Regions from separate parts of the Streptomyces sp. NPDC002853 genome, predicted to be linked through region 1. Evidence: riboswitches for the same ligand, from Rfam matches in the RefSeq annotation. Region 1 holds a riboswitch; each other region holds the start of a gene.

Region 1 (7,439 bases):
TTGGCCTCCAGCCGGTGGAGGTGCAGGTCGTCGAAGGCGTGCCGCAGGGCGACGGTGAGTCCCTCGGTCATGTAACCCCGCCCCGCGGACGGGGCGAAGGCCGCGTAGCCGAGTGACGCGCCCTGGTAGCGGCCCCGGATGATCGAGTTGAAGTTCACCATCCCGGCCGCAGCGCCGGTCTCCTGAACGCGGATCAGAAAGCCCTGGGTGGTGCCGTCACTGAAGCGGCGCATCCAGTCCCGGAACTCCCCTGCGGTCGCGGGCAGTTGCATCCACGGCGCATGGAGGTCGGAGCTGGCCCGCACGAGCGTGCAGAACTCATCCTGGTCGGCGAGGGTGAGCGGGCACAGTTCGACTCGTGACGGCTTGTCGGGCATGGGCCAATGCTAGGACCAGATGCGGAGAAGTGGATCAGCAAAGTGGTCCACTTCTCCGAAAAGCTTCTGTCAGCCGAAGCGTTGAGTGCGCGGAGCGAAGGTGTTCTCGGGTCCCGCGGCGCGGCCGACCGACCACACCGTCGACGTGCCCGGCACCGCCGCGAGCTGCAGCGTCCGCGAGTCGCCCTCCCCGGCCACCGCCGGCTCGCTGTACTCGGCGAACGACTGGCCGTCCCAGGACAGGAAGTCCGGCCCGGGCACCAGTGGCGGGTAGCTGCCGGGCGGACCGTACTTCTGCGAGTTGGCCACCGAGACCCAGCCCAGCTTGCCGTTCGCGGCGGGAGCGAACGAAGTGATGCCACCGAAGTTGGTGGGCACGGTCACCCGACTCCACGCGTTCCCGTCCCAGCGCATCAGGAGTGGCGGAATCGGCTTGCCCGCAGGGCCACCGACGAACCCGGCCGTGCCTCCCGCCCACACCTCTGTCGGCGAGACCGCGAGCACACTGCCCACGGCCGACCGCGGGAACCCGTCCACGATGGTCTGCTGCCACTCCTGTCCGTCCCAATGCGACACCGCCGCACCCGAGTTGGTGGCGCCCGCGGCCCAGATGTCGTCCGCCGCCAGGACGTGCATGCCGTAGACGGCTCCCGGCGGCACCGGCATGTCCTGCCAGTTGCTTCCGTCCCGCCGCAGGAGCACCTGCGCGCCGTCACGCGAACCGATCAGCCAGGTCTCGCCGCCGCCGGCGACGACCTTGGTCAGTACGACACCGCGCGGCGGACGGCTCTCCCGCCAGGTGGCGCCGTCGTAGCGGAGCAGGCGCGCGCCGCCCGCCGAGTCGCGGCCGACCGCCCAGATCGCGGTCGGCGAGGTCGCGGCGATGGAGAGCAGATCCCCCTGCCAGCTGACCTTGGGAAGGCTCTGGCGCTGCCACGCGGTTCCGTCCCAGCGCAGCATCAGCGGAAAGCCCGGGGCCTCGCGGCCGACGGCGTCGGAACCCACCGCCCACGCCCGGTCAGGTCCGAACGCCACGGCTTCGTTCAGCCCTGCCTGCGGGCGTATCTGTGCCGGCACCGGGACGTGTCGCCAGGCGGTGGGCTCCGCCGCGGCCGAGCTCATGACGGTGATGACGGTCATCGCGACGGCGAGGGCCGTGACGAGAAGTCGGCGCACCATGGTCAGCCTCCCAGCCGCTCGCTCATCAGGTTCGGTTTCGAGCCGTAGATCTCGACGGTCCCGAAGGACAGCAGCGAGGACCCTGCCCTGGTCAGTGCGCGCGGCTTCACGTCGATCGCGTTCGTGCGCTCGGGACCGTAGGAGAAGGTGGTGCGGGAGCCGTTGATCCGGGCGTACTTGGACTGGAACGCGCGGTCGCTGCGCACCGGCAACCACAGCGCGCCGTCCGAACCGCGCACCATGGCCTCGGTGTAGGTGTCGCCCAGGGGCGGGTAGGTGGTGCGCCAGGTGTGGCCGTTCCCCGTCATGAGGTAGGTGCGCGGTGCGCCGTCGGTGTACTGGCTGCCGCCGATCGTGACGCGGCCGGACGGTTCGAGCAGCATCGTGTGGACGTTGCTGTTCGGCGGCAGTGGCACCTTCGCGTCCCGCCAGGCGGTGCCGTCCCAGTGCAGGATGGTGGTCCCGCTGGTGGTGTCCGCCCAGGCCCAGGCGTCGGTGGCCGTGCGCGCGGTGATCCCCATCAGGTACAGCACGCCGTCGGGGGTGGTCTGTGTGGTCCAGCCGGAGCCGTCGTAGTGCAGGACCTTCAGCCCGGTGTCGTCCTCGCCGACCACCCATGCGGCGCCGGGTACGGCGGCGAAGTCCTGGTAGGTCCACAGGGTCTGTGGCAGGGGGACCGTGCTCCACCCTTCAGGCCCTGTCGAGCCTCCCGCCGAGCGGCGCAGGATCTGGCCCGCTCCGTCGCGGTTGTGCAAGATCCATGTTTCCTTGCCGACGAACTGCACCTTGCCGAGCCAGCCCGTCCCCTCGGCGCCGGGGAAGCTGCTGTCCCGGCTCCATGCCGCGCCGTCCCACCGGTACAGCATCGGCCGCACCCAGGCGGTGGTGTGCTCGTACCCGGTCGCCCAGGCGTCGCCCGGCCCGCGGGCGGCAAGATCGGACACGGTCACGGGTGGTGCGGCCGCGGGCACCGGCAGCGCCGACCAGCGCGGCGTCATGCTCGGCGCATCGGCTTCGGCGGACGGCGCGGCCGCGGCCGGCGATGAGACCGCGACGGGCGTCACGACCGCGGTACACGCGATGACAAGGCCGATGATCACCGCACGGAGACCGTTCATGAGACCCCCCAGAACGCGAAGGTCGCTCACCTTATGGGCATGCACCCGTCCGTGAATAGACGGGTGCATGCCAATTTGAGTCCCGGGAGGTTCCGGCAGTCCTGAGCCCCGGCACGCACTGCGTGCCGGGGCTCAGGACTGCCGAGACCGGGGTTCCCCTAGTAGGGGCCGTTCACGTTGTCGATCGAGCCGTACCGGTCGGCCGCGTAGTTGCAGGCGGCGGTGATGTTGGCGACCGGGTCGTAGCTGTCCAGCGAGGTGCCGGCCACGTGGTAGGCGTCGAAGGTCGGGGCGATGACCTGCAGGAGTCCCTTGGACGGGGTGCCCGCGGCGGCGTTGACGTCCCAGTTGTTGATGGCCAGCGGGTTGCCGGAGGACTCGCGCATGACGTTGCGGTGGATGCCCTCGTAGGTGCCGGGGATGCCGTGCTGGGCCATGACGTCCAGCGACTCCTTGATCCAGCCGTCGAGGTTGTTGGCGTACGTCTTCTTCGCCGGGGCGACGGCGGGCTTGGCGGCGTTCGTGCGCTCGGAGCGGTCCGCCCGCTCGTCGGACGCCTTGGAGGCGGCCGCGTCGTCCGCCGGAGCCTTCTGTCCGACGGTGATCTTGAGGCCGGGGTGGATCAGCTTCGGGTCCCCGCCCAGAACGGTGCGGTTGTCCTCGTACAGCTTCTTCCAGCCGCCGCTGACCGAGTGCTCTCGGGCGATCTTGGCGAGAGAGTCGCCCGCGGCGACGACGTAGGTCTTGGGGGCGGCGGGCTTGGCGGCCGCGGCGGGCTGCGCCGCGCTCGCGGCGGTCGCGCCGATCACCGGGAGGACGAGCACGGCGCCGCCCGTACCCGCCGCGGCGATGCCCCGGCTGAGCGAGCTGGACTTGGGACGGCGGTGCTTACCCTTTGCAGGCATGACGAATTCCTCTCCGTCGCCTACGAGGTGAGCTGTCGGGTTCGGACGGGAGATGTCCGGTCGCACTGTGAATGCGACTTCACCCCGAGCCGTTCCGGAATCCGGATCGGCGGCCTACCTGGTTCCCCCGCTCCTGCCGTGCGTAAGTGATTGGTTACTGGAAGGGTTTCCGGACAGCGGCAGGATTCGGCGTTCCATCCGGATTGACGGTGACGTTAGGCGAGAAAGCCCGGACAGAACAAGGGCGGAATTCGCTCGGAGAATGCGCGAGGCCCATTCTCCGAGTCCGCAGAGCACGGCCCCATTGATCAAATAGCCTCAACTTTGTTTGCGGGAAACGAAAACGCGCTGGGCGGCCCTTGAGGACCTGATCTTCGGGTGTGACACATTCCACTGCGCCGCGATGCCAAGTGGGTGTACAAGTGGCCTTATTCGCAAAACCGGACATAATGCGATGCCCATTTTTCATGTCAAAACGGGCATCCCTTATAGGGGGACCCGGTGGTGACTCCTGGTGTCGGCGTCTGATAAAGGCTCTCAATTCGTGGACACAAAGCGGGGCGGGGGTGGGATATTGGGCGGCGATTCCCACAACGGCCGTGCTCTGGCTGCCCAGTTGGCGAGCGTGGCGCGGTCGACCAGGTGTATGCGCGGCTACCGGATCGTCCCGTTGGCGCCCTACAGGTCGGGCGTGCCCCCGTTGTCGCCCGTGCCGCCTGACTGCCGGGCATCCGTGCGGCGTCAGATTCCGGGTAATTCCGCGGTGTTGACTCCGGGTTATCGCATATTGCCCGTCAGACGGCGCTGAGCGGATGGGCCGCCGTGGCCGAACGCGGGGGCCAGGCGCGTGGGGCGAGAATGCCGAGTACGTACGCCCGGGCCACCAGAGCGGGCCGGGTGGTGGCGTTCAGGAGTTGCCGCAGGCGGCTCAGGTGGTAGTCGACCGTCTGCCGGGACAGCCGCAGCGAGGTGGCGATGTCACTGTTGCTGCTGCCCTCCGCCAGGAGGGAGAGGATGCGGATCTGCGCGGCGGTGAGCGAGGGATGGGCCTCGTGGGCGAGGCTCTGATGCGTGACCACGGCCCAGACGTGCCGGGCGCGGGCGGCGGAATGGCCGACCGTCGTCAGGTGCAGCTGCGCGCGGCGTTGTTGCCCCCGGAAGTCGACGAGCACGGCGGACGTCTCCACCCGTCTCGTGCGGCGGGCTATCAGACCGTTCCATCTGCGGTGCAGCCGATCGAGGTCGGCGGCCGGTGCGGGGGCGAGCAGCTCGTGCGCGCGGCGGCCGACCAGGTCGGGCAGGCCGAGGCGGAAGAGATCGGCCGCCGCCGAACTCGCCTCGATCACACGCCCGTTGGCCGAGAGCAGCGCGCAGGGCAGACCGCTGTGGTCACGCAGCGCCTGCAGGTTCTCCTCGGCCTCCTGGCGTTGGACCATGGCGCGGAGATGGTCGGTGATGTCCACGTAGATTCCGGCGACGCAGGTCTCCGTGTTCTCTTGCACGGGGAAGCGGTGACCGGCCGCCTGGCCGAGGCTGCCGTCCGGCCGGCGATAGCCGAGGGTGTGCCGCACCGGGGTGCCCCGGGCGAGGATCTCCTGGTCCAGGGCGCGGAACCGATCGGCCTCGGCTGGGGCGTCGAAGTCCTCGATGTACCTGCCGGTGAGCTCTCTTGGAGTGGCGCCGTAGAGGTGCGCGTAGGCGTGGTTGGCCCACAGATAGCGTCCTGCGCGGTCCCGGATGAAGGCGGCGGCCGGGGCGAGGTCGACGAGGTCCGCGAAGGTGGCGTACCGGTGCGGAGCATGCGCGTCCACCTCCACCGCGAGACCACGCGTACGGCTGTGGGCGCGCGTCTCGTCCAGGGGCCAGCTCACGTCGAAGGTGCGACCGTCGAACTGCGCCTGCCAGCTGACCTCCTCCGGCGGATGCCCCGGATCCGAGAGTTCCTCGTGCATGCGCTCCAGGAAGCGCTGCGCTGTCCCGGTGTCGGCGAAGGCGCCGCCACCTCTCTCCAGGACCTGCCACGGCTGGTCCACCTCCCACCAGAACGCGGGCAGGTGCTCGAGCAGTTCCTTCAGATGAGACTCGTTCACAGCGGTTTCTCCGTCCGTATTCAACTGGTTGACGCACAGTCACCAAGCGATGCGTATCCCGTGTCGATCTCGCGCATGCTCGGTTCTCGGCCGAATCGGCCGGAGTGACGGCTGCCTGGGCCCGCTTGCGGTTGCGGCACTCAGGCATTTGCCTGAACGGCGGACGCCCCCGTTGGCGCTGCGGGCGCCTGTCGCCTGGTCCCCTTGAGTGTGCGGGTGAATACACCCCGCAACGTACGCCCCGGTGACCCCGCATGTTCTACGCGCGTCACCGCTCGTGCGTCGTCATGGCTCGAACCGGACGAATGGAGAGGGAACTTCAGTGAGCAAGGTGCTGTTAGTGCATGCCAAGGGTGGTCCGCCGCTCGGTCACGTCCTCACACGGGCGGCCGCCAGGGCGGAAGTGCACCTGCTGGCGCTCAGCGCACTTCCTCCCGCCGTGGCGGACACGGCCGAGCGGCTGTGCGCCTCCGTCGTGACGCCCGCCGACACGCGCCGAGCCGACCTGGTGTCCCTGATCGTCTCGCGGGCCGAAGCCGTGGGCGCCGCCTCGGTGCTCACTTTCTCCGAGTACGCGGTCGTGGCCGTCGCCGAGGCCTGCGAGGCGCTTGGCCTGGCGGGGGCGGGCAGTGCCGCCGCGCTGGCACGCGACAAGCGGCTGATGCGTCGCACCTGGCACGAACACGGCCTTCCGCAACCGGCCTTCCGCCCGGTGGCCACTGAGTCGGACCTGCACGACGCGGCCCGCGAACTGCCCTTCCCGCTCCTCCTCAAGGCGGCCTGGAGTGCCGGGTCCACCGCACACCAGATCATCCGCTCCCCGCACGAGGCGTCCGCCGCGTGGCGCTGGTCGCGAGAAGTAATGGCCGAATCCGCCCAGTTGGGATATGCGGAGCTGCATGTGGCCGAGGCCGATGCGGACTTCGTGGTCGAGCAGATCGTGAGCGGCACCGCCGCGGACTGGTTCGACGAGCCCGGCTGGGGCGACTACGTCAGCGTCGAGGGTGTGGTGGCGGACGGCGTCTTCCGCCCGGTCTGCCTCAGCGGCCGGATGCCCACCGTGGAGCCGTTCACCGAGCGCGCGGGCATCACGCCCGCCCCGCTGTCCCAAGGCGCCCAGGACCGGATCGTGGCCCTGGCCCGAGCGTCCGTCGACGCTCTGCGACTGCGCGACTGCGGTACCCACACCGAGATCAAGCTCGGTGCGGACGGCCGCATGTGGCTGATCGAGACGGCCGCCCGGTTCGGCGGCGCGATGACGGTGCCGCAGATCGAGGAGGTCTTCGGGCTCGACCTCGTGGGCATGCTCGTCGACCACCTCCTCGGCCGCCCGGTCGAGTGGCCCCGGCACGCGCTCGCGCCGGAGCAGGCCAGTGGCGCGGCGGGCTCCCTCGTCGTCCTCGCGGTCGACTCCAAGGGCGCGGCCTGGCAGGACCGCAAGGTCTGGGACTTCTCCGCCGTCGCGGCGGACGTACCGCTCAGCCCCGGCAGCGAGCTGTCCGTGGTCGCCGAGAGCTCGCAGCCCGACGGCACTCTCGTGCCGGTCTACGACCCGGCCGCGGGCGCCAACACCATGGCGGCCCTGTGCCTGCTGTCCGCCACCGACCCGCGCATCGTCCTGCGTGACTTCGAGACCCTGGTGGACGCCCTGCCCCGGGTCCTGCCCGCCGCGCAGCCCGAGGAGATCTCCCGATGACCGCCCAGCTGTTCACCGGCCCCGCCGAACCGGCCACGGACCGCACCGTCATCGGCGAGAACCTCTCCCTGCCC
Region 2 (7,439 bases), on a different contig from region 1:
AATCGGCGGGGGCGGCGGCAGGCGTCCCGATGTCCGGCACGAGCGTGCGCTCGTGCGGGCTCTCCCCCTGCTGCTCATCGTCCTCGGGATCGTGTACGACGTCTCTACCCCGCCCAGGTTCACCGCCGTACCCCTGTTCACCGCGGCCCCGCTCATCGCAGCGCCCTTCTACTCGCTGCTCAGCACCGTCCTCATCGGCGCCGCCTCCTGCACCGCCGTGCTCGCCCTGCACTTCAAGACGAGCACCACCACCGACGTCGAGGCCGTCACCGAACTGATCACGGTGGCGACCGTCGCCGTTCTCGCCGTCGTCATCAACCGCGTCGTACGCCGCAGCGACAGACAGCTCGCGTCCGCCCGCTCCATCTCCGAGGCCGCCCAGCGCGCGGTGCTGCCGCAGCCGGACCCCCACATCGGCGGTCTCGACGTCGCGGCGCGGTACGAGGCCGCGGAGGCCGACGCGTTCATCGGCGGCGATCTGTACGCGGTGCAGGACACCCCGCACGGTGTCCGCGTCATCGTCGGCGACGTACGGGGCAAGGGCATGGGCGCGGTGGCGGCCGTCGCCGTGGTGATCGGGGCGTTCCGGGAGGCCGCCGAGCAGGAGACCACGCTGGAGGCCGTGGCGCAGCGCCTGGAGCGTGCCCTCGCGCGTGAGGGCACACGGCGCGACGGGCTCGACGCCTTCGAGGGATTCACCACGGCCGTCCTCGCGGAGATCCCGCACGGCGACGGTCTGGTGCGTCTCATCAACCGCGGGCACCCGGGCCCGCTGCTCCTGCGCGGCGACGGACGGCTGTGCGTCATGTCCGCCACCGAGCCCGCGCTGCCGCTCGGGATGGGCGACCTGGGCGCCTGGCCGGACCGCGCGGACGAGACGGAGTTCCCGCCGGGGGCGATGCTGCTGCTCTACACCGACGGGCTCTCCGAGGCGCGTGACGTCCGGGGCGAGTTCTACGACCCGGCGGCGCGGCTCGGCGGCCGGATCTTCCCGGGGCCGGGCGGCCCCGACGCGCTCCTGACGACGCTCGTCGAGGAAGTGCGGCGGCACACCGGGGGCGGGGGGACCGACGACATGGCGTTGCTCGCGGTGCGGCGGCCCCTGTCACCGGCCGTGACGGAAGGACACCACTCCGCATAACAACTGACGTACTGTCAAGGAGATGTGAAGCTCCGGTGTGTGAAGAAGTGGGGTCAACTCGCCCCGTTCCGGCCCCCGGTGTCCCGATAAGTACGTGCCATGTGCGTTAACGATCAGTCGGAACAGCTTGGAATACCGGCCCGCTGTCTATTAACGTTCGATAACGCAGCGCGGTCGTCCCAGCCGTCACTCGAGTCGGCTCCGCGCGCACGCGCCTAATCCCGAAAGGGAGCCGGGGAACCACTAATTGGGGTGAATCGGGCATCTGTGCCTCCGTGCCAGATGCTCGTAGGAGACCTTCCTGCTCCGAACCCGTCAGCTAACCCGGTAGGCGAGAAGGAAGGAAAGGAGTGCGCCCCAGTGGCGTCCAACCGCCCTGCCCCCCAAGGCGTTTACGTACCGAATGACGACGATTTCGGTGGGTACGACGACAATTCCTGGGAGGAATGGAACCCCACCGAGGAGTCCATCCGTCCCGTCCGCGGCAGGCACCGCGTCCACAAGCGGGGTGGTGGCGGGCTCGCCCGCAGCTCCACGGTTCTCGGCGTAGGCGTCATCGCCGCCGTCGGCGCGGGCGGCATCGCCACCGCGCAGGACGGCAAGCCCCCGGTCTCCATCGCGATGCCGGACCTCTCGGCCGTCACGGACTCGCTGCCGGAGGCCAAGTCGCTTCCGGGCGTGGGGTCCTTGATATCCGACGACTCGGCCGACTCGGGTTCCGCGGACAACGGCGTGGTGACCGCTGCAGCGCCGCTCAGTGCCGCCGGCCTCAGCGCCGCCGACACCGAGCAGGGCACCACGGACGCGGGCGAGGCACTGCGGGCCCGCATCATGGAGCAGGCGGAGAACCAGCAGGACCAGGCGGACGACGCGGTCCAGAAGGCCGCCGAGGAAGCCGCCGTCAAGCAGGCCGCCGCCCAGGCCGCCGCCAAGCAGACCGCGGCCGAGAAGAAGATCGCCGCCGAGAAGGCCGCCGCGAAGAAGAAGGCCGAGGCCGCCGCCAAGAAGAAGGCCGAGGCGGAGCGCCTGGCCAAGCTCGCGAAGAGCTACACGCTCCCCGTCGCCTCGTACACGCTCACCGGCACCTTCGGTCAGCCCGGCTCCATGTGGTCCTCCGGCTACCACACCGGCCTGGACTTCGCGGCTCCGACGGGCACGCCCATCAAGGCCGTCCACTCCGGCACCATCAAGGAAGCCGGCTGGGCTGGGGCGTACGGCTACCGCACGATCCTCGAACTCGACGACGGCACCGAGATCTGGCTCTGCCACCAGTCCTCGATGAGCGTCAGCGCCGGCCAGAAGGTCACCACCGGCGAGACCATCGGCCGCGTCGGCGCGACCGGCAACGTCACCGGCGCCCACCTCCACATGGAGGTCCACCCGGGCGGCGACTCCACCGGGGTCGACCCGGCGGCGTGGCTGCGCGGCAAGGGTCAGTCGATCTGAGGTAACCCCAGTACCCCGGCGGTCCTGGCGACAACCCCCCGACGTCAGGGCTGCCGGTCCGGCATGCCCGCTCCTCCCCGAAAGCGGGGGTCGTACGGAATTCCATGCTCCGTACAGGTGTTGATCCCCTCATGACTTCTCTCCGCAAGCTTGGCTCGTCCGACCTCGAGGTCTTCCCGCTCGCCCTGGGCGGCAACGTCTTCGGCTGGACGGCCGACGAGGCGCAGTCCTTCGACGTGCTCGACGCCTACACCGCCGCGGGCGGCAACTTCATCGACACCGCCGACGTCTACTCGGCCTGGGTGCCCGGCAACAAGGGCGGCGAGTCCGAGACCGTGATCGGCAACTGGTTCGCCGCGCGCGGCAACCGTTCCGACGTCGTGCTCGCCACCAAGGTCGGTGCCCACCCCGACTTCAAGGGCCTGTCCGCGAACACCATCAAGGCCGGTGCCGAGGAGTCGCTGCGCCGTCTGCGCACCGATTACATCGACCTCTACTACACGCACTACGACGACCCGGCCGTCCCGGTCGAGGAGGTCATCGGCGCGCTCGACGACCTGGTGACGTCCGGCAAGGTGCGCGCCATCGCCGCGTCCAACGTGACCCCCGAGCGGCTCCAGGAGTTCCTGGACTTCTCCGACCGCGAGGGCCTCGCGCGCTACTCGGTCCTTCAGCCGCACTACAACCTCGTCTCGCGCGACACGTACGAGGGCCCGCTGGAGCAGGTCGCCTCCCGCTCGGGCCTCGCCGCCGTCCCGTACTACGCGCTCGCCTCGGGCTTCCTGACCGGCAAGTACCGCCCGGGTGCGAAGGTCGACAGCGCGCGGGCCGAGGGCGCCGGCAAGCACCTGGAGACCGAGCGCGGCCGGCGTGTGCTCGCCGCGCTCGACGAGGTCGCCGAGGCCCGTGGCGCCGAGCTCGCGACGGTCGCCCTCGCGTGGCTCGCGGCCCAGCCGACGGTGGCGGCGCCGATCGCGTCGGCCCGTACGGTCGAGCAGCTGCCCGCGCTGCTCGCGGTGGGCGAGCTCGAACTGACGGACGCCGAGCTGTCGACGCTGACGGCGGCCTCGGCCTAGCCCCGGTAGGGGTTGTACGCGGGGTAGGGCATCGCCGGCTGGGCGTGCGGATATCCGTAGGGGTGCGGCTGCGCGTAGGGCTGCTGTGGCGCGTAAGGCTGCGCGTAGGGCTGTGGGTACGGCTGCCGGTATCCGTACGGCGGCGGCATCGGTACGAGTACGGGTGCCGTCGCGCGTGCCGCGTAGGCCAGGGCGGGGCGCGCGGCCTCGCGGCGCTCCCACAGCGCGTGCAGCAACTCCCGCTCCCGTACGACGAAGTCGGCGCCCGCCTTGCCCCGGCGTCCCCGGTGGCGCAGGAGCGCGAGAGACGTCGCGTACGCCTCGTACTGGGCGACCGCGCGGGCCGCGGCCTTGCCCTGGGTGTACGAGGCGTAGTCGCGGGCGAGGGTGCGGGCGCGCATCGTGCCGAGCGCGTACGGCTCGGGAGCGGTGAGCCAGCCCGCGATCGCGTAGGCGGGCAGTTCCGCGCGCACGACGCGCAGGGCGCGCTGCCTGGTCCAGATCGCCAGCCAGGTGAGCAGACCGAACGCGGGCAGCATGAACGTCGCGTACACCGCGAAGAAGCCGTACTCCCCGAAGCTGGCCGAGCCGTTCCACAGGGCGTGCAGGCCCATGGCGAGGAGCAGTCCGGCGAGCGGGAGCAGGACGCGCCGCCAGTTCTGCCGGCCGGTGCCGAGCGCGGCGATGCCGAAGCCGATGCCGGTGAGCACGGTGAACAGCGGGTGCGCGAAGGGCGACATCACGACGCGCACGAAGAAGGTCGCCGCCGTCACGGACGTGAGCCCGGTCTCGCCGTTGAGCTGGTCGGTGCCGAAGGCGCTGCCCAGGTAGAGGATGTTCTCGGTGAACGCGAAGCCGGTGGCGGTCACCCCGGCGATCACGACGCCGTCGACGATGCCGGTGAACTCGCGTCTGCGGAAGAGGAAGACGAGCAGTACGGCCGCGGCTTTCGCGCTCTCCTCGACGATCGGGGCTATGACCGTCGCGCCGAGGGTGTCCGCGCTGGTGGGGTCGGCCGTGGCGGTGGCTATCCAGCGGGTCGCGAAGCTGTTCGCGACGATGGCTATGAGGGCGGCGGCGCAGGCGCCCCAGGCGAAGGCGAAGATCAGATTCCGCCAGGGGCCCGGCTGGACGCGCTGCAGCCAGCGGAAGGCGGCCACCAGGAGCGGCACGGGCAGCGTCGCGAGACCGAGCCCGACCAGGAAGCCCTGCGTGCCGGTCTGCTCCCTGACCAGGGCCAGGATCACCAGGCCCGACAGGGCGAGCAGCGTGACCAGGGCGGCCGCGCGTATCGCGCGCCGCTGCCACCAGCGCGCGTGCCGCAGCCCGGCGGGCCCTGCGGGGGGCATCGGGGGGTGAGGGTGCGCTGAACGGGTGGCCACCCGTTGACCCTAACGAGGGACGGGGCCCGCCCGCGACGGTGTCTCAGCCCTCGTGGCCGGAGGTACGGCGGAACAGCAGGTCGTGGACGACATGCCCCTTGTCCAGACCCTGGCCCTCGAAACGGGTGAGGGGACGGAAGGCGGGGCGGGGCGCGTACCCGCCGTCGGCCTCGGTGTTCTCGAAGGCGGGGTGCGCGGTGAGGACTTCCAGCATCTGCTCGGCGTACGGCTCCCAGTCGGTCGCGCAGTGCAGCACCGCGCCGGGCTTGAGGCGGGGTGCGGCGAGGTCGAGGAAATCGGGCTGGATGATGCGGCGCTTGTGGTGGCGGGCCTTGGGCCAGGGGTCGGGGAAGTAGACGCGCAGGCCGTCGAGGGAGGCGGGCGGGAGCATCTCGCGGAGCAGGATGACGGCGTCGCCGTTCGCGACGCGGACGTTGTCCAGGCCGTTCCGCTCGGCGAGGCCGAGGAGGTTTCCCTGGCCCGGGGTGTGTACGTCGACGGCGAGGATGCCGGTGTCCGGGTCGTCGGCGGCCATCTGGGCGGTTGCCTCGCCCATGCCGAAGCCGATCTCCAGTACGACGGGACGTCCGGCGCCGAACAGCTCGGCGAGGTCGAGGACCCGCTGCCCGTCGATGTCCAGGCCCCACTTGGGCCACAGCCGCTGGAGCGCGTCCGCCTGGCCGGTGGTGACACGGCTCCTGCGGGGCTGGAAGCTGCGGATACGGCGCTCGAAGTGCGACCCCGCGGGGTCGGGCGACGGCCCGTCGGGGAAGCGGGGCTCGCCCTTCGGGCGGGGGGCGTGGGGACGCTCGGGGGCGGGGTTCGACTCAGGCACAGTGGGGCGATTTTATCTGGCCCGGGGCCTTGGGTGCCGTCATCACCGGCTCCGCCGAGTTCGTCCTCAAACGCCGGACGGGCTATTTCAGTGGAAGGGGGCGGGCGGGATCGGGGAAGGCCCCGCAGGGACCGCCCCTACAGAGCCGCAAGCACTCGCCGCGCCACAGCCCGCCCGATCGGGAGCGAAGCCGTCGCCGCAGGCGAAGGCGCGTTCAGTACGTGGACCGTCCGCACCCCCTCCCGGATGAGGAAGTCGTCCACCAGCGTCCCGTCACGCAGGACGGCCTGCGCCCGCACCCCCGCCGCCACCGGCACAAGATCATCTGAGGTCACCGCGGGCAGCAGCCTCCGCACGGCCGTGGTGAACGCCTCCTTGGAGAGGGAGCGCCGAAGCTCCCCGGCCCCATACCGCCAGTGCCGCCCGGCGAGGCGCCAGGACCCCGGCCAGCTCAGCGTCCCCGCCAGCTCCCGTGGCCGCACCACACCCCATCCGTACCCCTCGCGGGCCAGCGCCGGCACCGCGTTCGGCCCCACGTGGACCCCGCCGCCGATGCCCCGCGTCAGATGCACCCCCAGGAAGGGGAAGGCCGGGTCCGGCACGGGATACACCAGGCCCCGCACCAGCTCGGGCCGCGCCAGGTCGAAGTACTCCCCACGGAAGGGCACGATCCGCATCCCGGGGTCGTCACCGGCCAGCATCGCCACCTGGTCGCACTGCAGTCCCGCGCAGTTGACCAGGACCTTTCCCCGCACCACCGAGCCGTCGGCCGTGCGGACGGCCACCCCGAGCCCCGCGCGCCGGTCGATGCGGACGACCTCCGCGCCGTACCGCACATCGGCCCCGGAGGCGTCCGCGAGGTGCTCCGCCACCGAGCCGTAGTCACAGATCCCCGTGGTGCCGACCTGGATCGCGGCGAGGCCCCGCACCTCCGGTTCGTACTCCGAGATCTGGGCGGGGCCGAGCTCCCGCACCGGAATGCCGTTCTCCCGGCCGCGCTGGACGAGGGCGTGCAGGCGGGGCAGCTCGGAGCGCTCCGTGGCGACGATGAGCTTGCCGGTGACCTCGTGCGCGATGCCGTACTCCGCGCAGAACTTGACCATCTCGGCGGCGCCCCGCACCGCGTACCGCGCCTTCAGCGAGCCGGGGCGGTAGTAGATCCCGCTGTGGATGACCCCGCTGTTGCGTCCCGTCTGGTGCCTGGCGGGGCCGCGTTCCTTCTCCAGGACGGTGACCCGCGTCCCCGGCGCGGCACGCGTGATGGCATACGCCGTCGACAGACCGACGATCCCGCCGCCGATCACCAGCACATCGCAGTCGTACGCCACGGCCCGGACCATCCCGCATCACCTCCCACCCCGATAGTGCACTGCGCCACTGACAACGCCCTCAAACCCGGCGAGGACCGCAGGGTTACAGGGCGCGTAAATGCTGTTGCCGCTACGGCGGCGCGCGGAATCCGATGGTGCACGGGAACGCGGACTACGCGGGGGCCACGAGCAGCGGCCTGGCACGCTCCCGCAGCTCCACCACCCGCGGCTCGTCCCCGTACGGCTCCA
Region 3 (7,439 bases), on a different contig from region 1:
CGCGCGCAAGGAGCGCCTGCGCCCGAAGTTCTCGCTGCCGGTGAAACAGCACGGTCTGAGCGCGTACTACGGCCAGGCAGGCGTCAACTGGATGTCCGCGCACTCCGGAATCGACTTCCCGGTGTCGTACGGCACCGAGGTGCTCGCCGCCACCGACGGCACGGTCTCCACGAAGTGGAACAGCGCCTACGGCAACATGGCGATCGTGACCGCCAAGGACGGTACGGAGACGTGGTACTGCCACCTCTCCACGCACAAGATCTCCAGCGGCCCCGTCAAGGCGGGCGACCCCATCGCCTTCTCCGGGAACTCCGGCAACTCCACGGGCCCGCACCTGCACTTCGAGGTGCGCCCCGCGGGCGGCTCGGCCATCGACCCGCTGCCGTGGCTGCGCAGCCACGGCCTCGACCCGACGTAACTCCGGCCGCCCCGCGGCCCTAGAGCTTCTCCACCGGTGCGTACCGCAGGAGGAGCCGCTTCGGCTTCGGCTCTCCGAAGTCCACCGTCGCCTCGGCGTTCGCGCCCGTCCCCTTCACCCCGACCACGGTCCCGAGGCCGAACTGGTCGTGCGTGACCCTGTCCCCGACCGCGAGCGCGACCACCGGCTTCTCCGATGCGCGGCGCGTGGCGAAGCCCTGCGCGCCCCCGGTCCGCGAGCGGGACGACGACAAGGAGGAGGCGATCCCGGCTGCGGGCCCGGAGGTCGCCGGCGCGCCGACGGAACCCTTCCGCTTCCAGTCCAGGTGCGCCTCCGGGATTTCCTCCAGGAAGCGTGAGGGCGGGTTGTACGAGGGCTGTCCCCAGGCGCTGCGCATCGAGGACCGCGTCAGGTAGAGCCGCTCACGCGCGCGCGTGATGCCCACGTACGCGAGGCGGCGCTCCTCCTCCAGCTCCTTGACCTGGCCGAGGGAGCGCATGTGCGGGAAGACGCCGTCCTCCATGCCGGTCAGGAAGACGACCGGGAACTCGAGGCCCTTGGCGGTGTGCAGCGTCATCAGCGTGATGACTCCGGAGCCGTCGTCCTCCTCGTCCGGAATCTGGTCTGAGTCAGCGACGAGCGCGACCCTTTCCAGGAACTCCGAGAGCGTGCCCGACACACCTGCGCCCGCGTCCGCGCCTTCGGCTACGTCCTCGGCCTCACCCTCGGTCTCACCTTCGCCCTCGCCCTCGCCTTCGGAGGCGGCCGCACCTGCGTCCTGCTCGAACTCCAGGGCCACGGCGGCGAGTTCCTGGAGGTTCTCGATGCGCGTCTCGTCCTGCGGGTCGGTCGATGCCTGCAGCTCGGCGAGGTACCCGGTCCGTTCGAGCACGGCCTCCAGGACGACGGCGGGCCCCGCGCCGGACTCGACGATGGTCCGCAGCTCCTCCATCAGCACGTTGAAACGCTTGACGGCGTTCGCCGAGCGGGCCGCCATTCCGTACGCCTCGTCGACGCGCTTCAGGGCCTGCGGGAAGGAGATCTTCTCGCGCTGCGAGAGGGCGTCGATCATCGCCTCCGCGCGGTCACCGATGCCCCTCTTGGGCACGTTCAGAATGCGCCGCAGCGGGACGGAGTCCTCCGGGTTGGCGAGCACCCGCAGATACGCGAGGACGTCCCGGACCTCCTTGCGCTCGTAGAAGCGGACGCCGCCGACGACCTTGTAGGGCAGGCCGACGCGGATGAAGATCTCTTCGAAGACACGCGACTGCGCGTTCGTCCGGTAGAAGATCGCGACGTCGCCCGCCTTCGCGTCGCCCGCGTCGGTGAGCCGGTCGATCTCGTCGGCGACGAACTGCGCCTCGTCGTGCTCGGTGTCGGCGACATAGCCGGTGATGCCCGCGCCCGCGCCCGCGTTGGTCCACAGGTTCTTGGGGCGGCGGCTTTCGTTGCGCTCGATGACGGCGTTGGCCGCGGTCAGGATCGTCTGCGTGGAGCGGTAGTTCTGCTCCAGGAGGATCGTGGTGGCGTCGGGGTAATCCTCCTCGAACTGGAGGATGTTGCGGATCGTCGCGCCGCGGAAGGCGTAGATCGACTGGTCCGCGTCACCCACGACACACAGCTCGGCCGGGTCGTCGCCCTCGCCTCCGGAGGGGCCCACCAGCTCGCGCACCAGGGCGTACTGCGCGTGGTTGGTGTCCTGGTACTCGTCGACCATCACGTGGCGGAAGCGGCGGCGGTAGTGCTCGGCGACGTCCGGGAACGCGCGGAACATGTGGACCGTCGTCATGATCAGGTCGTCGAAGTCGAGGGCGTTCGCCTCGCGCAGCCGCGACTGGTACATCGCGTACGCCTGGGCGAGCGTCTTCTCGAAGCCGTCGGCGGCCTGTCCTGCGAAGGTCTCCTCGTCGATCAGCTCGTTCTTCAGGTTCGAGATCTTGGCGCTGAAGGACTTCGGCGGGAACTTCTTCGGGTCGATGTCCAGGTCACGGCAGACCAGCGCCATCAGCCGCTTGGAGTCGGCGGCGTCGTAGATCGAGAAGGAGGAGGTGAAGCCGAGCTTCTTGGACTCGCGGCGCAGGATGCGGACGCACGCACTGTGGAACGTCGACACCCACATCGCGTTGGCCCGCGGCCCGACGAGCTGCTCGACGCGCTCCTTCATCTCGCCCGCGGCCTTGTTCGTGAACGTGATCGCCAGGATCTGCCCCGGGTGCACGTGGCGCTCGGCCAGGAGATACGCGATGCGGTGCGTGAGGACCCGGGTCTTGCCGGAGCCCGCGCCCGCGACGATGAGCAGCGGGGAGTCCGCGTGCACGACGGCCGCGCGCTGGTTCTCGTTCAGGCCGTCGAGCAGGGCCGCCGGGTCGATCACGGGGCGCGGGGCGCCGCCGCGGTAGTGCGCGTCCCGGGGCGTGGGCGCGTCGAACTTCCCGTCGAACAGATCATCCGGAACGGATTCCGGGGCACTGTCCTCGGGCGGCGGCGGGGGCTCCTCATCGGAAGCCCGTGAGGGCTTGAGGTCCGCCAGGAAGCTGTCATCAAAGAGGCTGCTCATCGCCTCCCGAGTCTAGGCGGCCCCACTGACAACCCGCCCCGGGTTCCGGCCAGGTCCACCCGCACACGCCCGGCCCGCATACACCCCGCCCGCGGACCGTCACGTTCCGCGACGACCCTGCGTGTCCGCGTCAAGAGCTTCGTAAAGTAACGAAAACGTATCGGGCATATCGAACATCAACCTTCACACGGACCACACGAGTTGGCTACCGTGCTCCGCGGGCTGCTCGTACTCCCACCGGCGAACCCCGCCGGGAACGGGTGGCCTCCGCCGAGTTCGATCTCCTCGGAGCCGGGGACCCACCAAGAACTTGGGGTGAATCGATCCCGTACGCAGTACGGGACCGTAGGGCAACCTTCCGGAACCACCCGCCCGAACCCGACAGCTAACCCGGTAGGCGGTCTACGGAAGGAGTCGCCTCCCTTGGCGTCGCACCGCAAGCCGCGGGCCCGCATCGCCGGCCTACGCACCGCTCCGGCCCTCGGCATCACGACGGCAGCCCTCACCTCCGTGGCTCTCCTGTCACAGAGCGCGCAAGCGGCACCGTCAGCGCCCCAGAAGCCCAGCCTCGAAGAGGTGCAGAAGAAGGTCGACGACCTCTACCACCAGGCGGGCGTGGCCACCCAGAAGTACAACTCGGTCAAGGAGCGCACCGACAAGCAGCGCAAGAAGGTCGACACCCTTCTCGACGATGTGGCCAAGCGCACCGACAAGCTGAACGAGGCGCGGCAGCGGCTGGGCACGTTCGCCGCGGCCCAGTACCGCACCGGCGGCGCCTCCGAGACCGCCACGATGATGCTCGCCGACGACCCGCAGGGGTTCTTCGACCAGAACCACCTGTCGGACCGGCTGACCGCGCGCCAGAAGAAGGCGGTCGACGACTACCAGACGCAGCAGGCCTCGGCGACGAAGCAACGCACGAAGGCCGCCAAGAGCCTGGAGACGCTGAGCGACTCGCGGGACGATCTGCGGACGAGCAAGCAGACCGTCCAGAAGAAGCTGGGCGCAGCGCGCACGATGCTCTCGGAGCTGACCGCCGAGGAGAAGGCGCGGCTCGCGGCGATCGAGAAGAAGAAGGAAGAAGCGGCCAAGCGCAAGGCTGCCGAGCTGGCGCGCAAGCAGGAGGCCGAGGCGGAGGCCAAGCGCAAGGCCGCGGAAGAGGCCGCGGCCAAGGAGCGCGAGAAGGAGAAGGAGACCCCGGATTCGGGCACGGGCTCGGGCTCGGGTTCCGGCACAGGCTCCGGCACCGGCTCCGGCGACACGGACAGTGGCTACGCGACGAAGGCCGCGAAGGTGATCAACTTCGCCGAGGCGCAGATCGGCAAGCCGTATGTGTGGGGCGCGACCGGCCCCGACTCCTACGACTGCTCCGGGCTCACCCAGGACGCGTGGAAGGCCGCGGGGATCTCCCTGCCGCGTACGACGTGGGACCAGGTGAAGGTCGGCACGACCGTGAAGACGGCCGACGCCAAGCCCGGCGACCTGGTCTTCTTCTACGACGACATCAGCCACGTCGGGATCTACATCGGCGACGGCAAGATGATCCACGCCCCGAAGCCGGGCACGAACGTCCGCGTGGAATCGATCTACTACATGCCGATCCACAGTGTGGTGCGCCCCGCCTGATCACCGGCGGAGGAGCCCCTACGCGCGCGTGGCCCGCATTCCCGGGGGGATGCGGGCCATGCGCGCGTGGTGGGCCGGTCGGATCTGCGGGCTCAGGTCCACAGCACGGCGATGAAGATGTTCGCGACGGTCAGCAGGCCGACGGCGCCGAACATCCCCTTGTCCACCTTCTCGTCGTCCCGCTTCACGTAGACCAGCGCGAGGATCACGATCAGGACGGCCATCTTGATGCCGATCTTGACGTTGTTGACGGGGTTGTCGTCCGCCTGGTTGAGGCCCACCAGGATCACGCCCGTGACGAGCATCGTGAGCGCGCCGTGCAGCATCGCGGGGTTGAAGCGGGCCGTGCCCTGGCCCATCTGCTTCATCTGGGTGAGGAAGCCGCCCAGGAGGGAGGCGATGCCGATGATGTGCAGGCCGACGAAGAGATGGGTGAGAACGTCCATGGCTCCGGAGCCTAGCCGGGGCCTTATCACCACTCCGTAGCCAGGTGGGCCCCGAACGCCGCATCGGTCACGCGCGCCTCCGAAGGGCTCCGGTCCGGCAGATCACGCAGTCACTTGCGGTCACCGAACAGCACACTTGCGGCAGTTGCGCACAATCCGTCACCAACCCGTGACGGTCAGGTTTAGCGTCCTTCGTCAGGTGACCGGCTCCCCACCGCCGCCCGGACCCGGGGCGGCAGTCGGCCACCACCGCCGAGAATCCGGCGGCGGCCCGCTCCCCCTGTGCGGGCCGTCGCCGGAACCCAAAGGAGCCCCCCTTCGTGGCAGCGCACCGCAAGCCGAAACAGCGCTCGCTCAGTGGCCATACGGCCCGTACCGCCGCCACCATCGCCCTCGCGGGAGCCGCCACGGCCACCGCCTTCGACGGCACCGGGCACGCGGACCCACGGCTCAGCCCGGCCGAGGTGAAGTCCAAGGTCGACGCGCTCTACCGCGAGGCCGAGATCGCCACCGAGAAGTACAACGGAGCCAAGGAGAAGGCCGAGGGCGCCGAGAAGTCCCTGGGCGAGCTGCGTGACGAGGCGGCCCGCAAGACGGACAAGCTCAACTCGGCACGCGAAGGACTCGGTTCGATCGCCGCCGCGCAGTACCGCAGCGGCGGCATCGACCCCGCCGTCCAGCTCGCGCTCTCCTCCGACCCGGACGAGTACCTCGAGCGCGCCGCGATCGCCGACCGCGCGGACAGCCGCCAGGCGGCGGCCGTCACCGGCGTGCAGAAGCAGCTCCGGGAGATCGACCAACTGCGCACCGAGGCCGACGACACCCTCACGCACCTCAAGTCCCGTCAGGCGGAGCTGAAGAAGCACAAGAAGACGGTCACCGGAAAGCTCGGTGCGGCCAAGCGGCTCCTGTCACAGCTCACCGGCGATCAGCGCGCGGAGCTCGCGGGCGAGGGCAGGGCGTCCCGTGACGCGGGCCGTGACGGCCTCCCGGACGCCCGGGGCAAGGCACCCAACTCCCGCGCCTCGGCGGCCGTCTCGTACGCCTACAAGGCCCTCGGCAGCCCTTACGTGTGGGGAGCCACCGGGCCCGACGCATTCGACTGCTCGGGGCTCACCCAGGCCGCGTACCGGTCGGCGGGCGTGGGTCTGCCGCGCACGACGTACGCGCAGATCGCCGCGGGCGAGCGGGTCCCGCGCTCCCAACTCCAGCCGGGTGACCTGGTCTTCTTCTACCAGGGCATCAGCCATGTGGGCCTCTATGTGGGCAACGGCCAGATGATTCACGCCCCGAACCCGAGCGCGCCGGTCCGCCTCGCACCGATCAGCCAGATGCCGTTCGCGGGGGCGACGCGAGTGGCGTGAGGGGCCCCGGGGCACCCCGAGGGACCGTGTGCGACCCGAGGCCGGGCCGTCGGGCCGGAGCCGGCCCGTGGGTCAGACCAGCCGCCGCGCCGTCGCCCACCGCGTCAGCTCGTGCCGGTTGGACAGCTGGAGCTTGCGCAGCACCGCCGAGACATGGGACTCGACCGTCTTGACGGAGATGAACAGCTGCTTGGCGATCTCCTTGTACGCGTACCCGCGCGCGATGAGCCGCAGCACCTCCCGCTCGCGCTGCGTCAGGCGGTCCAGGTCCTCGTCGACCGGCGGCGCGTCGGTCGACGCGAAGGCGTCGAGGACGAACCCGGCCAGGCGCGGCGAGAACACCGCGTCGCCGTCCTGCACCCGGAAGATGGAGTCGACCAGGTCGGTACCGGTGATCGTCTTGGTGACGTAACCGCGGGCACCGCCACGGATGACTCCGATGACGTCCTCGGCGGCATCCGAGACGGAGAGCGCGAGGAACCGCACGGGGCTCTCCGCGTCGGACATCAACGGGGCGCAGCGGCGCAGCACTTCGACGCCACCGCCGCCCGGAAGGTGCACGTCCAGGAGCACGACCTCGGGTCGCGCCGTCGTGATCACCGTGACCGCCTGGTCGACGTCCGCGGCCTCTCCGACCACCTCGACCCCGGTGATCGCGGTCCTGCCGATCTCCGCCTGGACGCCCGTGCGGAACATCCGGTGGTCGTCGACGAGGACGACGCGCGCGCGGCGGCCCTCCGGGGCACCGCCCGCGGCGGCACCGGCCGCTTCGGCCGCGGGGTCCGTCGCTTCCGCGGGCTGAGCCGACTCGGCCGCGCCCTCCGTTCCGCCCCTGGGCTCCACGGGCTCGCTCGCGTCGCTCATGTCGTCGCCGTCCTCTCCATCTCCAGCTCGACTTCCGTGCCGCCCCCCGGCACCGCGCGCAGCCGCGCCGTGCCGCCGTTGCGCTGCATACGGCCGATGATCGATTCTCGTACGCCCATGCGGTCGTCCGGCACGGAATCCAGATCGAAGCCGGGGCCACGGTC

The links. A riboswitch is a leader RNA that binds a small molecule or an ion and turns the genes downstream of it on or off. The one in region 1 is predicted to bind cyclic di-AMP.
Region 2: linked by a shared signal. The riboswitch ahead of ACWD02_RS36610 (M23 family metallopeptidase) and the one ahead of ACWD02_RS35095 (transglycosylase SLT domain-containing protein) in region 1 are both predicted to bind cyclic di-AMP.
Region 3: linked by a shared signal. The riboswitch ahead of ACWD02_RS40285 (NlpC/P60 family protein) and the one ahead of ACWD02_RS35095 (transglycosylase SLT domain-containing protein) in region 1 are both predicted to bind cyclic di-AMP.

Annotation. Positions count from the first base shown of each region.
Region 1 covers NZ_JBSFUS010000014.1:297,550-304,988, reverse strand. Annotated here, with positions in the region: gene ACWD02_RS35110 (GNAT family N-acetyltransferase) at 1-377, opposite strand, end outside; gene ACWD02_RS35105 (WD40/YVTN/BNR-like repeat-containing protein) at 447-1,556, opposite strand; gene ACWD02_RS35100 (hypothetical protein) at 1,559-2,674, opposite strand; gene ACWD02_RS35095 (transglycosylase SLT domain-containing protein) at 2,833-3,579, opposite strand; cyclic di-AMP (ydaO/yuaA leader) riboswitch at 3,582-3,738, opposite strand; gene ACWD02_RS35090 (PAS domain S-box protein) at 4,374-5,669, opposite strand; gene ACWD02_RS35085 (ATP-grasp domain-containing protein) at 6,010-7,365, shown strand; gene ACWD02_RS35080 (PEP/pyruvate-binding domain-containing protein) at 7,362-7,439, shown strand, end outside.
Region 2 covers NZ_JBSFUS010000016.1:16,605-24,043, reverse strand. Annotated here, with positions in the region: gene ACWD02_RS36615 (PP2C family protein-serine/threonine phosphatase) at 1-1,141, shown strand, start outside; cyclic di-AMP (ydaO/yuaA leader) riboswitch at 1,344-1,490, shown strand; gene ACWD02_RS36610 (M23 family metallopeptidase) at 1,502-2,587, shown strand; gene ACWD02_RS36605 (aldo/keto reductase) at 2,719-3,663, shown strand; gene ACWD02_RS36600 (PrsW family glutamic-type intramembrane protease) at 3,660-5,012, opposite strand; gene trmB (tRNA (guanosine(46)-N7)-methyltransferase TrmB) at 5,089-5,880, opposite strand; gene lhgO (L-2-hydroxyglutarate oxidase) at 6,018-7,220, opposite strand; gene ACWD02_RS36585 (MFS transporter) at 7,363-7,439, opposite strand, start outside.
Region 3 covers NZ_JBSFUS010000021.1:63,342-70,780, reverse strand. Annotated here, with positions in the region: gene ACWD02_RS40295 (peptidoglycan DD-metalloendopeptidase family protein) at 1-418, shown strand, start outside; gene pcrA (DNA helicase PcrA) at 438-2,975, opposite strand; cyclic di-AMP (ydaO/yuaA leader) riboswitch at 3,234-3,390, shown strand; gene ACWD02_RS40285 (NlpC/P60 family protein) at 3,399-4,601, shown strand; gene ACWD02_RS40280 (hypothetical protein) at 4,694-5,047, opposite strand; gene ACWD02_RS40275 (NlpC/P60 family protein) at 5,368-6,411, shown strand; gene ACWD02_RS40270 (LuxR C-terminal-related transcriptional regulator) at 6,484-7,275, opposite strand; gene ACWD02_RS40265 (PspC domain-containing protein) at 7,272-7,439, opposite strand, start outside.